Regions from separate parts of the Methylophaga sp. UBA2513 genome, predicted to be linked through region 3. Evidence: riboswitches for the same ligand, from Rfam matches in the RefSeq annotation. Region 3 holds a riboswitch; each other region holds the start of a gene.

Region 1 (3,387 bases), on a different contig from region 3:
TAATGACTCACCTGGCTGGAAGCCTTCGTACATCTGCCGGAACGGACCAGCCACAAAGTTGGTAGCCCCTTTCACTTCCAGTTCACACTTTCCACTCGGTGTGGGGAAATTCCCATGGCGATGTGGGGCACGATCATCTTTGGTACCTACTTTTAATTTAGCAAAGCCATGTTGGCGTAAATAAGCCAAATCAATGCCTTCACATGCCGGTGAGTCCCAATCAACATAGTTCTCAAGACACTCACTATCCGACCAGCTAAAGTTGGCTTCTTGATAACCCATTCTGGCTGCCAATCGTCTGAAAATCTCATTATTTGGTATCGCTTCACCCGGCGAGTCCACACACTTTTCATTATAGGTTAGATATAAGTGGCCCCATGACAGCACCATATCTTCCATCTCTGCGCCCATAGAGGCAGGTAGCACGATATCAGCATAAGATGCGGTATCAGAAAGGAAATGTTCAGCCGACACCAGAAATAGATCTTCACGCATCAAACCTTCAACAATTTTGTCAGTTTCGGCCGCTTGCGTGACGGGATTGGCATTCCAGCACATCATCGATTTAATCGGTGTATCGAGCCCCAATTCTCCTGTTAGTGCGCGCCCCAGTTGTATCGCATTTACGACCGGCGTGCCTTCCGGAATCAGATCCGGACGCGAAATAACATCAAACTTATAAGGATGCTCCCAGACAGGAAACTGTAATGCACCACCACCAACATGACGCCACGCGCCGGTTAATGCAGGTAAACAGGTGATGGCACGAATTGCTTGACCACCACCATAGTTACGTTCTACAGCCACACCCAAGCGAATAGCTGCTGGTTGGGTAGAGGCAAACTCGCGCGCCAACTGACGAATATCTTCCGCAGCCACACCCGTTATCGAGGCAGCCCATTCTGGTGTTCTGGTTTTGGCTCTTTCAGATAAGGCCTCAAACCCCACTGTGTAGTTGTCGATATAGTCTTGATCCTGAAGTCCTTCTTCAATAATCACATGTATCATAGCCATGGCTAAAGCACCATCAGTGCCGGGTTTAGGCGCAATGTGCCAATCCGCTTCTTTCGCTGTTTTGGATTTATAGGGATCGATAACGACGACTTTGGCGCCCTGCTTCTGGGCATCTTTGACAATGTGCCAATGGTGGACATTGGTACTCACCGAATTACATCCCCAGAGGATGATGTATTTAGAATGGATAAAACTCTCAGGGTCGACCCCAGCTGTTGGCCCCACTGTCAGCAACCAGGCTGTACAAGAACCTTCGCCGCAAAAAGTCCGCTCACAAACGGTTGCGCCCATTTTGTTAAAAAAAGCATCGCCGCCATTTAAGCCATGCACCAGCCCCTGATTACCCAGATAGCTATAAGGCAAAATGGCATGAGGACCATACTCGTCGATAATCGCTTTCCAGCGGCTGGTGATCTCATCAAGTGCTTCATCCCAACTAATGCGTTCAAACTGCCCACTTCCCTTGGGCCCGGTTCGGCGCATGGGGTGAAGCAGACGATCCGGATGATAGTGACGCTTTTCATAATCTTTGAGTTTGACGCACAACCCACCTCGCGTCATTGGATGTTCTTTATTGCCTTTAACTGAGGTCAGTTGACCATTTTCAACCTCATACACCATGGAACAGGTATCAGGACAATCATGTGGACAGCCACCATGATGCGTCGTTTTTAATACGCTTGCCATTTTGCTCTCTCCTTCTCTGATGTGTTTTTATTTTTTTATTATTCATCTGACTATACACCAGTTGAGAACGGGAAATATGCCCGCCGTATCATCAAGTTAGGTCATCATTTGTATATTCATCTGTTTTCGATTCTGACATTTTCCTGTAACAGTGCTTATCTACACTATAGCTGGATGAACAATTCACCATTTAGCGGGGCCTTACTGTGTTGGATTTTTTTCATCAGTTGTTAATCAAAGCCAAACTCGTCGTGAGGCGGGGTCGGAAAGCCACAGGTCTTCCAAGTGAAGATGGCTGGGTTGCATTGCTTGTTTTTTCAATCTAAACATAAGGGAATTTTTATGAAAAAAGCGATGCTATTTGTCGTAGCTTTATTTTTCTCAATCAGTGTGAATGCTGCAACGTTGTCACTTAGTGCAGTCGATGCAGACGGTGCTAGTCAAAACGTTTATTTATCAGACAACGCTGTTGTGCTTGCTGGTGGTACTGTTTCAAATGCGGGTGATTGGAATTCAGCATTCACTCTTTCTACTGATGTAGATACACCTGTTGTCATAGGGTGGTCTTTCAACCCTGCTATCACAGCAGCAACATTAGTGTTTGGTGCTGTCGGTAGCACTGTCTCATATGCCATCACTGAAGACTTCAGTTTTACTGCTGTTTTAGTAACAGGTGTTGATTACGTATTAAGTATTGTTGATGCCACTTCAGGTGCTGTTCAGTATGACGTGTCTGTTTCAGCCGTCCCACTGCCAGCCGCTTTATTTTTATTTGCACCAGCATTATTAGGTTTCTTAAGCCTACGCAAAAAAAGTTTAGCCACTGCCTAAGGTATCTCATACAGTCGTTCAATTAGGGAGCTTCGGCTCCCTTTTTTTATGGTAAATGATGTTGATTAACTCATGCAGTATCACGGCAACATAATGAAAGCTATAGTTTTACAAGCTCGTGCCGATACATAATTATGTGAACTATTTATCGTTGGAAATGACGAAGGTCATGTAAGATGGCACAAAAAGTAGGAGGTAAGAAATGAGTATTTCAGCAACACAAGGCAGCCCAAAGATCAGTATTGATGACTATCTTATGGTGAAGAGTGCTCAAATGAGTAACAACAAAGCCAAACTCGATGGTGCCAATGCACTCAAACTTATCGATTCGGCACTACCCGCACCTACTGCCACTCAAGGTAATAACCTAAATGTAAAAGCCTGATTTTCTCAGGCTTTTTTTTTGCCTGTTATCTCAGAATGGCAACTCAATCTCAGAATAAAAATCTTTGTAAACCAGTTCTGCTCTTAATCGACTTCCCGTCATAAGCAAGGCTTCGGGTTGGCTTACCTCTTTCATCCACTGCTCTGCCTGTTCCTGTTTCACCAGGTTACACACATCCCCTATTGGCCAATGAAAATACACCTCATGTTGTTTCTTTAAGGCCAAAATGTCTTTATCTGTTGTCTCAGGTATCGGCAGATAAGAGCTGAATAGTTCTAGTCCACCCTGTTGTTCAGGATCATCAGCAAAGTACTCCACGCTGACATCCCATCCTCGAACCAATCCTTGTTCTTCATCACCCGTTTCAATACTCACACCCAACATCGCTAGCGTGCCATCATTGATTTTCGGTAATTTTTTCAGAACATCCTGTATAGCTATCACTGCTTTTTTATCATCTGCAGATAACA
Region 2 (3,387 bases), on a different contig from region 3:
AAAATGTTACAAAACCTTCTCTTGGGTGGCTTCATTCTTGGAGCAATATCCACAACAGCTATGGCTGCACCTCAGCCCGTTGATTTGTCTTCATGGAAGGCAAATGGTAACGGTAACTGGGTATTACAGTCGGGTAATAATGCTGTTCAACAAGGAATCAACGGTACTCCAACCGTCTTTCACAACAATAAAAATAGCCAGGGCACGGCATTATCAGGTCAGATAACAGTAAAGACGACTGCTGATGATGATTATATCGGGTTTGTCTTGGGTTATAACAATAACGATCTAACCAACTCATCTGCTGATTATTTACTCATCGACTGGAAACAAGGAGATCAAACCTATTACGGTGCTGGTCAAAAAGGACTGGCCATCTCACAGGTCAGGGACGTATTGGGTGATAACTCTGGTGCTTGGTCTCATGATCCAAGCAAAAATGTGACCGAATTAGCCCGTGCAACTAACTTGGGCGATACAGGTTGGCTAGATAATACAACATATGACTTTGATATTACCTTTACATCCTCTTTAGTTGAAGTCTTTGTCAATGGTATAAAAGAGTTAAGTATTACTGGTGCATTCAGTAATGGGTCTTTCGGTTTTTATAACTACAGCCAGCAAAGTGTGCTTTATGCTGGAATTGAAGAAGTTGATGTACCATCTGCAGTTCCTGTTCCTGGTGCATTATTAATGTTTGCTCCTGCTCTATTAGGATTTATCGGCCTGCGCCGTAAAGCGAAATAATATCCAGCAATAAAAAAGCCGTGGTCCTGTACCACGGCTTTTTCACAATACTCAATATCTTGTCAGATAATTGAAGTGTCTCAGAAAAGTTTAAATTTCCCGAGCTAGAGCACGTTTTTTCTACGTAGACCAAGGAACCCTAACAGGGCTGGGGCTAAAAGAAAAAATGCTGCAGGAACAGGGACTTCAGAAACTGATTGCAGTGATACGTCATATTTAAAGACGTTTCGATTACCATTCAGCAAATTAACAGAGGCAACTGTGCCTGCGTAAATCAAACCTGTAAACCTGAAATCACCTGAAATATCAAACAACTGAACTGGATCAACCCCATTATCAAAAGAAATGGTGGCTTCTGTCAGCGCAGCTACAGGATTAAATGACCACTCAATAATGGTAGAGGTATCTTCTGTTGTAGTCACATCGTAAGTTGAACTCCATGGCTCGTCACCGTTAGTGACGGTACCACTACCTAACACCGTGCTTCCTGTATCTACTGAGGTGGTCTGAGTGGCATTAGTTGACCCTGTTGGATTGATGGTGAGTGTCGCAGCATTAGCTGACACTGTGGCAAATAAAGCAATTGCAAATAGCATCGCTTGTTTCATATCATAAACTCCTTGATTTGTTACAAAGCAATGCAGCCCAGCCATCTCGTTCTTCATCAAGATCTGTAGCTTTCCGTCCTCGCCTCGCGACGAGTTTGGCTATGACAGCCCATCACGAACGTGTTGAGCCGAACATACCCGCTATGAATGTAAATCAATACCTTCTTAACGGGTACCAACAACAAATAGTTTGTTGTTGCTTCTACCCTAACATTGATAGATCTCAAGTTAAAGGGTGCGCATTTCAGCTTTTCTACTTAAAGATCCGTTTGTTTGTATCAATTATGACTATCAGTGTTGCTGACTTTCAATCAATATCAACTTTCTTTGATTGTCGGACTGAAGCCAGAGCAGCACAAATAGCAGCACAATTATTTCTTGCATCTGTCATCGTGAGTTTGGGAGCCTTATTTTGCAGTATGCACTCAGAGAAGTGCTCTATTTCCAGATTGAAATGATTGGCCTTTGGAATAGAGACGTTTTGCTCTTCCTCATCATTCCACCAGCTAATTGTGGCCTCTTCCGTTTCCGGTTGCCAAACGGTATGACATTTAATACCGCCTTTAGTCCCGATGATTTCATACTCGCTGCGTCTGGCATGCTCAAAACTCATTTCAAAATGAGCAAACTTACCATCCGTAAAATCAAATACACCACTCAAGCTGACATCCGCTCCACTGTCATTGAGCTTGGCCATCGCCATGGCTGCAACAGGCTCGCTATCAAACCATAGTCTTGCTGTATGAATAGCATAAGGACCAATATCCCACATGGCGCCACCACCATCGTTGATATCGCGATTGATCCTATACAGTCGAGCGGGTTTCATTGGAAAGGCAAACGCCGTTTTCACCGTGCGAACATCACCAATCTTGCCATCATCAATCAACTGTTTTACATAATCATGTTGGGGATGAAAGATATACATAAAGCCCTCCATCACCGTGACATTGTTTGCTTTCGCAGCTGCTTCAATCGCATCAATATCCGCCACCGTTAGTGCCATCGGTTTTTCAATCAACACGTGTTTACCGTGGTTTATGGCTTTCAAAGCCCATTCCGCATGCTCTTCATTCGACATGGGTAAATAGATAGCATCGATCTGAGAGTGAGAAAGCAGTGCTTCAGGATCGTCCAAAGTCTCTACCTCAGTTTGATCTGGCGCTAGTTTTTGCAAAACTTCTGCTGCAGCACCAGGACGACGACTAGCAATGGCGAGCAATTTCGCATTAGCTGCTTCAACAATAGCGGGCAGTAATTTTTCGTTTACACGAGCAGCACCTAAAATTCCCCAGCGTAATTGTTTTTCAGCCATGTGTTTATATCCTTTTGATTCGAGTAAGTCACTAACATCATATCGACTCACCTTCACAATTCCAAACTCATAAAACCTCATGTTTCATAGTGTTTTTATCTCATAGCGATTGTCTTATGCTAGTTAACCTGTAAATAAAAATAATGGATTAAGGAGCAAGTATGACAATCAAAGTTGGACAGAAAATTCCCGCGGCGACACTCTCAGAATGTGTAGACTTTTCAGCCAGCAGTGGCTGCCCTGTTAACCCTCAACCACAAAATGTGCAATCACTCACAGAAGGCAAAACCATCGTTCTTTTTGGTGTGCCTGGTGCATTTACTCCGCTTTGCTCTGAGGAGCATTTACCCGGTTTTATACGACTGGCAGATGACATCAAAGCAGCAGGGGCAGATGGAATCTGGTGTATGGCCGTTAATGATGCCTTTGTCATGGGAGCATGGGGCAGACAAGTCAACAATGAAGGTAAAGTTAGAATGATGGCTGATGGTAGTGCTGAACTGACCAAGGCTATGGGCTTAGACCGTGACTTAACGGCAGGTGGCATGGGCGTACGCTGCTATCGTTTTGCCTGCATCCTGAAAGATGGCGAAGTGACATATATTGGTGTTGAAGGCTCAGGTGAGTTTGGTAAATCCAAAGCAGAAACCATTCTGGAAGAACTCAAAAAAGGCTAATTTCTTAAACTCTGAGGACATGGGGGAGCTCAACTCCTCC
Region 3 (3,387 bases):
TCTCAGAATACGTTAATGCGGCAACGGTAATGATTGCCAGCACTAAAATGGATGAAGCCCGCGCGATAAGAAATTTCTTTTGAATCGACATATTGCTCTCTCTCAGCATGACGATGGCTTGTGCCATTCTATACTGAGTTAGTGATAAAGAGCGTATCGCCAAAGTTTGATTAAACTTTAGATGCCACTGATCACTATATTTATCAATCTATGCTGATAGAGGGACTGATCTCTTGCTGTGTCTTGCAGAAAAACAGAGAGTGCATTCATCACCTGTAAAAAGGGAAAATGAATACCAGTTAGTATGGATAAAAGAGTAAGCCGATAGGTTGAAAGCGAACCACAGATAAATGGTCACTGGCTAATACGCATTTTGAGTGTCCCAAAATTGTCCCAAATGAGTATTTTGAGGATACGACGCTGAAACCAGAGCAATGTAACTCATTGAAAAAATGAAGATTAAATGGCGTCCCCGGCAGGAGTCGAACCTGCGGCCTTCCCCTTAGGAGGGGGACGCTCTATCCATCTGAGCTACGGGGACACTCGCCGGGCATTATAACAGTGATATGCGATAAGCTCGAAAACTGAATATTATTTGCTAATTAATCACCATCAAAATAGCAACTTAAGGATAAAGCTACGAACAAAAAAGCCGTCACAGTGTGACGGCTTTAATTTTTAAATGCTGTGAATGAGCTAAACAGCTAGCTTGGCTCTTCGACGCAAGCCCATAAACCCTAGTAGTGCAGGTGCAAACATAAAAGCGGCGGCAGGGATTGGAACTTCAGACACGCTATTATAAGACATGTCCATGTAACGAACACCATATGGGTCATTATTGTCTCTAAAAGTAAGTCCGGCAAAAGCACCCAAGCCGGAAATAGAGTATTTGTTATACCCTTCCAGCATGCTGATTAATACTGTGTTGATTAAACTGCCATTATTTGAAAACAAATCTACAGTAACGTTGTATCCTGCATTAGAGCTTCCCATCACCCAAGAAAAACTATCGGCATTAAAGTCAAACAAAATCGACAATGGGCCTTGGTTGTTAGAGGGTGAAAGAAGTGAATTGGCAGAATTATAAGAGGCTACACTTATTGTTCCACTTGGTGCTAGTGACAATGAACCTGTAGGGGAACCTGAAATGCCTGACCCAGATGCAGTCTGACCTGTAAAAGTTTGTGAAAAACTTGCCCCATCAGCATCAATTAGGCTTGCAGAGGTAGTCCCACTCAAATCAATGTCGACGGGAGCGGCAAAGATAGGTAAAGAAAAAAATGAGAATATTATTGTAGCGATCATCTTATTCATCGGTGAACTCCTTAAAGGTATGCAACCCAGCCCTGATACCTGTCCTTATAAGCACAGCTGTGGTTTTCCGTCCAAGGCTCACGCCAAGTTTGGCAAAATAAAAGAGAGTGATTTAATCACCTACTTATTTTCACACTAAATTTCTATTAAGAGCTATTGTACTTTGGTACTAATAATAAATTTTGATATTGATTATCAGAGCCAATAATGGATTCCCCGTCCTATCTTTCTCATTGTGGACAGATAAATATTCAATGCTCTATCCAGCTGAGCTACGGGGACACTCGTCGGGCATTATAACAGTGATATGCGATAAGCTCGAAAACTGAATATTATTTGCTAATTAATCACCATCAAATAGCAACTTAAGGATAAAGCTACGAACAAAAAAGCCGCCAGATTATGACGGCTTTAAACATTTTGAAATGCTCTTAATTAGATAGCTGATTTTGCTTTACGACGTAAGCCCATGAAACCTAGCAGTGCAGGTGCAAAAAGCAATAGAGCGAGTGGCAATGGCACGGGAGACACCTCGAAAGAAGTAAAACGATATTCACCCAGAATGTTAGTGTTGATGGATGATCCTCTATCATCCCAGGTTATGTACGCTAAATCTTCTGCTCCAACCCAACTTACGCCATTAGCCAGCCAGGTTTGCGTATTGATGACGATATCACCTGTGTCGAAAAGGTCTGATAAAGAAAAAGAGGCAGAGTCAGAGCTCCAATTAAAAACCGAAAACTCCCCGAAAGATAATAAACCGTCGTTGTTTAAATCTTCTCCCACAAAATGACCGGTAAACGTAAATTCCCCGCCATCATAAACGGGCCATCCGGCAACGAAATTAGCCTTAACCACCGTCGCGGCCCATGTCACTTGGGATACAGTCAATAAAGCCAGGCTGAATAGCATCCACACTATTTTTTTCATAAAAATCTCCATGTCATGCAGCCCAGCCCTGATACCAATAATGTACAGCTGTCGGTTTTCCGTCCCTGACTCACATCAGGTTTGGCGTTAATGTATTGAATAAAAATTCGATAAATGAAGTTAGCTTCTGGTCACTCAAAACAGATGTATATTCATAAAAATCTGTTATTTACAGATTACTGGACTGGAATTAATAAAGATATCGTCCAAAAGTATGATTTTGTTCAAAGGGATTACTGAGCGTAGTAAGCCAGTCAAAGTTAGTGCTATCTTGACTGTTGCTACTATGTGGGCACTGTTACGCGTGCTCTAGGAGTGAATTAGATAAACAGAAACGCTATTAAAATCGAATCCATCAAAGCATCGCAGATAGCGTCCTCAGACTCATCCAAAAAGTAGATGAAGATACAAGTTTATTAAGCAATGGGCTCATTGGCTCGGCATATCAATATTTGAGACTTTGCACATAACACAGAACTATCTCAGCAGCGCTACTCATACGGTATCAATAGCTGCTGAAATAACCTGCTCAAGCGCGCCGAATTTGCTTCACCTCTATCTGTATCTTTTTCTACCATGAAGCATCTAGCATTTTTTCAATGTCACCCCATTATTTTGACTCATTCGCAAATTTTCCCTTTTTACTTATTTGATTCCTTAGAAAGGTGATGCAGCTCATATTTATCGAGTAACGAATTCATCTTTTCTTCATCACCGCCGACATATGATGTTTGCAACAACATTGCGAACAACACACAAGAGATATCATCATGTTTGGTAAGTCAAAACAATTAGCAGATCAAAACGCAGCATTGGAAAAACAGTTACAGCCATTGCTAGAAATGTTCACAGCTATGCAATCTTCATTGGCATTCATTGAATTTACTCCTGAGGGAGTAATAACCAAAGTGAACGATAATTTCTCACGCGTGACAGGTTATTCCTCAGCAGAGTTGATAGGACAGCACCATCAACTTCTATGTGATAAATCCGAAGTTGAATCTTCCAGATATAGAGACTTTTGGAAACATCTCAACAATGGTGAATCTTTTTCTGGAGAAGTATTACGCAAGCATAAAAATGGTCATGATATTTGGCTGGAAGCGAATTATTTCCCAATAAAAGACAGTGAGGATCGCGTCG
Region 4 (3,387 bases), on a different contig from region 3:
AATGTGGCTATTGTCGGTGAGACAATGTTAGGTAAACGGTTAGAAAGCGCATTTAACGAAATGGATTGGTCTGGATTTAGGCTGGTTGGATACTATGATGACCGTTCACAAAAACGGGTAGAAACAGAACCTAATCTGGTCGTAACAAATAAGAAAGCAGGTGATTTCAATCAACTCATTGAAGATTGTAAGGCAGGGAAGGTTGATACTGTTTACATCACCTTGGCTATGTCTGCTGAGCATAGAATCAGACACATTACTGAGCTATTAGCCGATAGTACGGCTTCTGTATATCTTGTTCCTGACTTATTCACATTTAACTTGCTTAATTCTCGATGGGTCGATTACCAGGGAATCACCGCCATTTCAGTCTATGAAACCCCTTTTGCTGGTATCGATAGTATCCTTAAACGGCTGGAAGATATTATCCTAAGTAGTCTTATCCTGACGATGATCGCTCTTCCTATGATGGTGATTGCCGCAGGGGTTAAATTGACATCGAAGGGCCCCGTGTTTTTCAAGCAAACACGCTACGGCATGGACGGTGAAAAAATTAAGGTATGGAAATTCCGTACGATGACGGTAACAGAGGATGGAGACACCGTCACACAAGCACAAAAAAATGATAGCCGTATCACACCATTTGGTGGCTTTTTGAGAAGAACATCACTGGATGAGTTACCCCAATTCTTTAATTCATTGGGCGGAAGTATGTCGATTGTAGGACCACGACCCCATGCTGTAGCGCATAACGAACAATACCGTGCTCAGATTCAAGGGTATATGTTGAGACATAAAGTCAAACCAGGTATTACGGGCTTAGCCCAGATAAATGGCTTTAGGGGGGAAACTGATACCTTGGACAAAATGCAAGGTCGTGTGCATTACGATCTAAAATATATACAGAACTGGTCATTACTTCTGGATATAGAAATTATTTTCTTAACGATATTTAAGGGGTTTGTAGGTAAAAATGCCTATTGAAATCTCGACTCAGCTTATTAGTAATTTTACTTAGGAAAATAAACTTGTTGCCTGTCCTGAGACACGGTATCATAGAAATACTACTGAAATAGATGCATCAATCTTGGGTGCTAGATAACACTCGTTATCGTGATTATTTTCAGTAGAAATCAGAACAATAGACATCAACGGTGATGGCTTTGTAGCAAGATCATATACAAATGGTCTTACACAATGTCAGCAGGTTAGATGTTGTGTAATTAAAGCCAAACTCGCTGTGAGGCGGGGTCGGAAAGCCACAGATCTTTAAATATAAAGATGGCTGGGTTGCATTGCTTGTTTTTTCAACCTATGCATAAGGAAGTTTATTATGAAAAAAGCGATGCTATTTATCGTAGCTATGATGTTTTCTGTTGCTGCCAACGCGGCGACATACAACTTAACAACTTCAGACAGTGCTACCATTTTCGATAATGGTTCAAGTGCAGTAAGTACATCATTTGGTGATACTACAACGTCTTTCACACTTGAAGTTATCGATGGCGGATTGTCTGCTATTGATTTTGACTTTTCTCCATCTAGCAAGTTTGTAGCTGGTACACTTACAATCGGAACTATGGTTTTCGCCGTTGCGCCTGATTTCACGACAATGTTAAACCTTGCAGAAGGTTTTTACGCTGTAACATTTGATATTCAACCTGCTTTGGGTAATATGTCATTTGGTGTTTCAGCTGTACCTGTTCCAGCAGCGTTATTCTTGTTTGCTCCAGCTCTATTGGGCTTTTTGGGTCTTCGTAGAAAAGCTGCTGTTGCCGCATAAGTAAAAGCAAAACAGAAAATAAAAAGGGAGCTTAAGCTCCCTTTTTATTGGCTGATGTTATTGTTAGTGACGAAGTCTAGGTCGACTACGTAAATATATGTAAACATTGTACCAAGGTACAATAGACAGACTCTGAACTAGACCCTTAACATGGAACCATCTGAAAAAGTCAGATAGGTAATTATCAAACTCAAATTTGATAATTAATTAAAGCCAAACTCGTCGTGAGGCGGGGTCGGAAAGCCACAGATCTTTGACGCTGAAGATGGCTGGGCTGCATTGCTTGTTTTAACTTATGCATAAGGAAGTTTATTATGAAAAAAGCGATGCTATTTTTAGTAGCTCTAATGTTCTCTGTTGGTGTTAATGCAGCGACTTTATCTTTTGACGTGGCGGGCGCATCGAATGCGACACAAGATGTCAGTATCTCCAGTGGACAAACTGTCTTAGGTGGTGGTTTTGTGACTGAAGGGACAGGTCCTAGTGATACGTGGAAGTCATTTTTCAATCTAAGTAGTTCTGAAGACACTTACGTAAAAATTGAATGGTCATTTAATCCAGAGTCGAATTTTACCAATGCTCAACTCGGATTTACAGCTGAAGCTGATTACCCAGTCTATACAACACTTATTGACATAACTGGTGATTACTCGTTTGTTATGTTTTTAGAAGCTGGTGTAAATTATGCTGTAGATATTCTTAACGCTAGCCGTGATGTATTCAAGTATGATGTTTCTGTGTCAGAAGTACCTGTGCCAGCAGCATTATTCTTGTTTGCTCCTGCTTTATTAGGCTTTTTAGGGCTTAGAAGAAAGAACGCAGTGGCTGCATAATAATACTTAAGTTAACAGTAGGTTAACTAAGATATTTTTGGAGGGAGCGAATGCTCCCTTTTTTTTTGAAAAATAGAGTGTTAATATCAATTTTGAATGTCAATTATAGATAAGGATTTTCTTCAATGTCTAAACGCTTGATCTTAATGTTTTCTTTATTATTATCTTTTTCTACAGCAGTATTAGCTGAAGAAGAACGTTATCTACTAAACTCTGGAGATATTTTAGATATCTCAGTATGGAACGAAGAAGCTCTGCAAAAGCAAGCAGTTGTTCTTCCTGATGGAGTGGTGACTTTCCCACTTGCAGGCGAAATAGTGGCTAAAGATAAAACAGTTGCCAATGTAGAGGCAGAATTAACTAAAAAGCTTGGTGAATATTTAGCTGACCCAGTTGTTACAGTATCCGTGACAAGTGTTGAAGGTAATAGAGTACATATTTTGGGGAAAGTACTTAATCCAGGGTCGTTTGTTATGAATCAACCACTAGATGCTATGCAGGCATTGAGTTTAGCCGGTGGATTATCACCCTATGCCGAAGAGAATAACATTATTGTGCTCAGGAGAGATGGAGAGAGCCAAAAAGTGCTCCCAGTCAAATACGCTGAAATTAAAAAAGGCAAACAACTCAAAACAAACATCACACTTGAGAGTGGTGATGTCATGATAATTCCTTAGTTCAACATAACTGTGAAGTTGATGAAAACAAAGCTATCACTGACAGTTGCTATTTTGTTCGCCAGCTCTGTAAATGCTGCAGAGTGGGGAATTG

Evidence for each region. A riboswitch is a leader RNA that binds a small molecule or an ion and turns the genes downstream of it on or off. The one in region 3 is predicted to bind cyclic di-GMP.
Region 1: another riboswitch for cyclic di-GMP. It lies ahead of B3V56_RS06025 (hypothetical protein); the one in region 3 lies ahead of B3V56_RS02875 (hypothetical protein).
Region 2: another riboswitch for cyclic di-GMP. It lies ahead of B3V56_RS00400 (hypothetical protein); the one in region 3 lies ahead of B3V56_RS02875 (hypothetical protein).
Region 4: another riboswitch for cyclic di-GMP. It lies ahead of B3V56_RS08500 (hypothetical protein); the one in region 3 lies ahead of B3V56_RS02875 (hypothetical protein).

What each region holds. Positions count from the first base shown of each region.
Region 1 is NZ_DDNT01000010.1:35,606-38,992, forward strand. It holds gene B3V56_RS06020 (molybdopterin-containing oxidoreductase family protein) at 1-1,701, opposite strand, end outside; cyclic di-GMP riboswitch class I at 1,931-2,009, shown strand; gene B3V56_RS06025 (hypothetical protein) at 2,044-2,532, shown strand; gene B3V56_RS06030 (hypothetical protein) at 2,735-2,917, shown strand; gene B3V56_RS06035 (hypothetical protein) at 2,948-3,387, opposite strand, start outside.
Region 2 is NZ_DDNT01000001.1:85,552-88,938, forward strand. It holds gene B3V56_RS00395 (PEP-CTERM sorting domain-containing protein) at 1-747, shown strand, start outside; gene B3V56_RS00400 (hypothetical protein) at 852-1,355, opposite strand; cyclic di-GMP riboswitch class I at 1,384-1,465, opposite strand; gene B3V56_RS00405 (Gfo/Idh/MocA family protein) at 1,663-2,670, opposite strand; gene B3V56_RS00410 (peroxiredoxin) at 2,832-3,347, shown strand.
Region 3 is NZ_DDNT01000006.1:217,800-221,186, reverse strand. It holds gene B3V56_RS02890 (methyl-accepting chemotaxis protein) at 1-127, opposite strand, end outside; tRNA gene B3V56_RS02885 (tRNA-Arg) at 465-541, opposite strand; gene B3V56_RS02880 (hypothetical protein) at 697-1,314, opposite strand; cyclic di-GMP riboswitch class I at 1,332-1,418, opposite strand; gene B3V56_RS02875 (hypothetical protein) at 1,750-2,244, opposite strand; cyclic di-GMP riboswitch class I at 2,258-2,340, opposite strand; gene B3V56_RS02870 (methyl-accepting chemotaxis protein) at 3,015-3,387, shown strand, end outside.
Region 4 is NZ_DDNT01000014.1:153,218-156,604, reverse strand. It holds gene B3V56_RS08505 (undecaprenyl-phosphate glucose phosphotransferase) at 1-984, shown strand, start outside; cyclic di-GMP riboswitch class I at 1,219-1,298, shown strand; gene B3V56_RS08500 (hypothetical protein) at 1,334-1,783, shown strand; cyclic di-GMP riboswitch class I at 1,986-2,065, shown strand; gene B3V56_RS08495 (hypothetical protein) at 2,098-2,616, shown strand; gene B3V56_RS08490 (polysaccharide biosynthesis/export family protein) at 2,742-3,293, shown strand; gene B3V56_RS08485 (hypothetical protein) at 3,315-3,387, shown strand, end outside.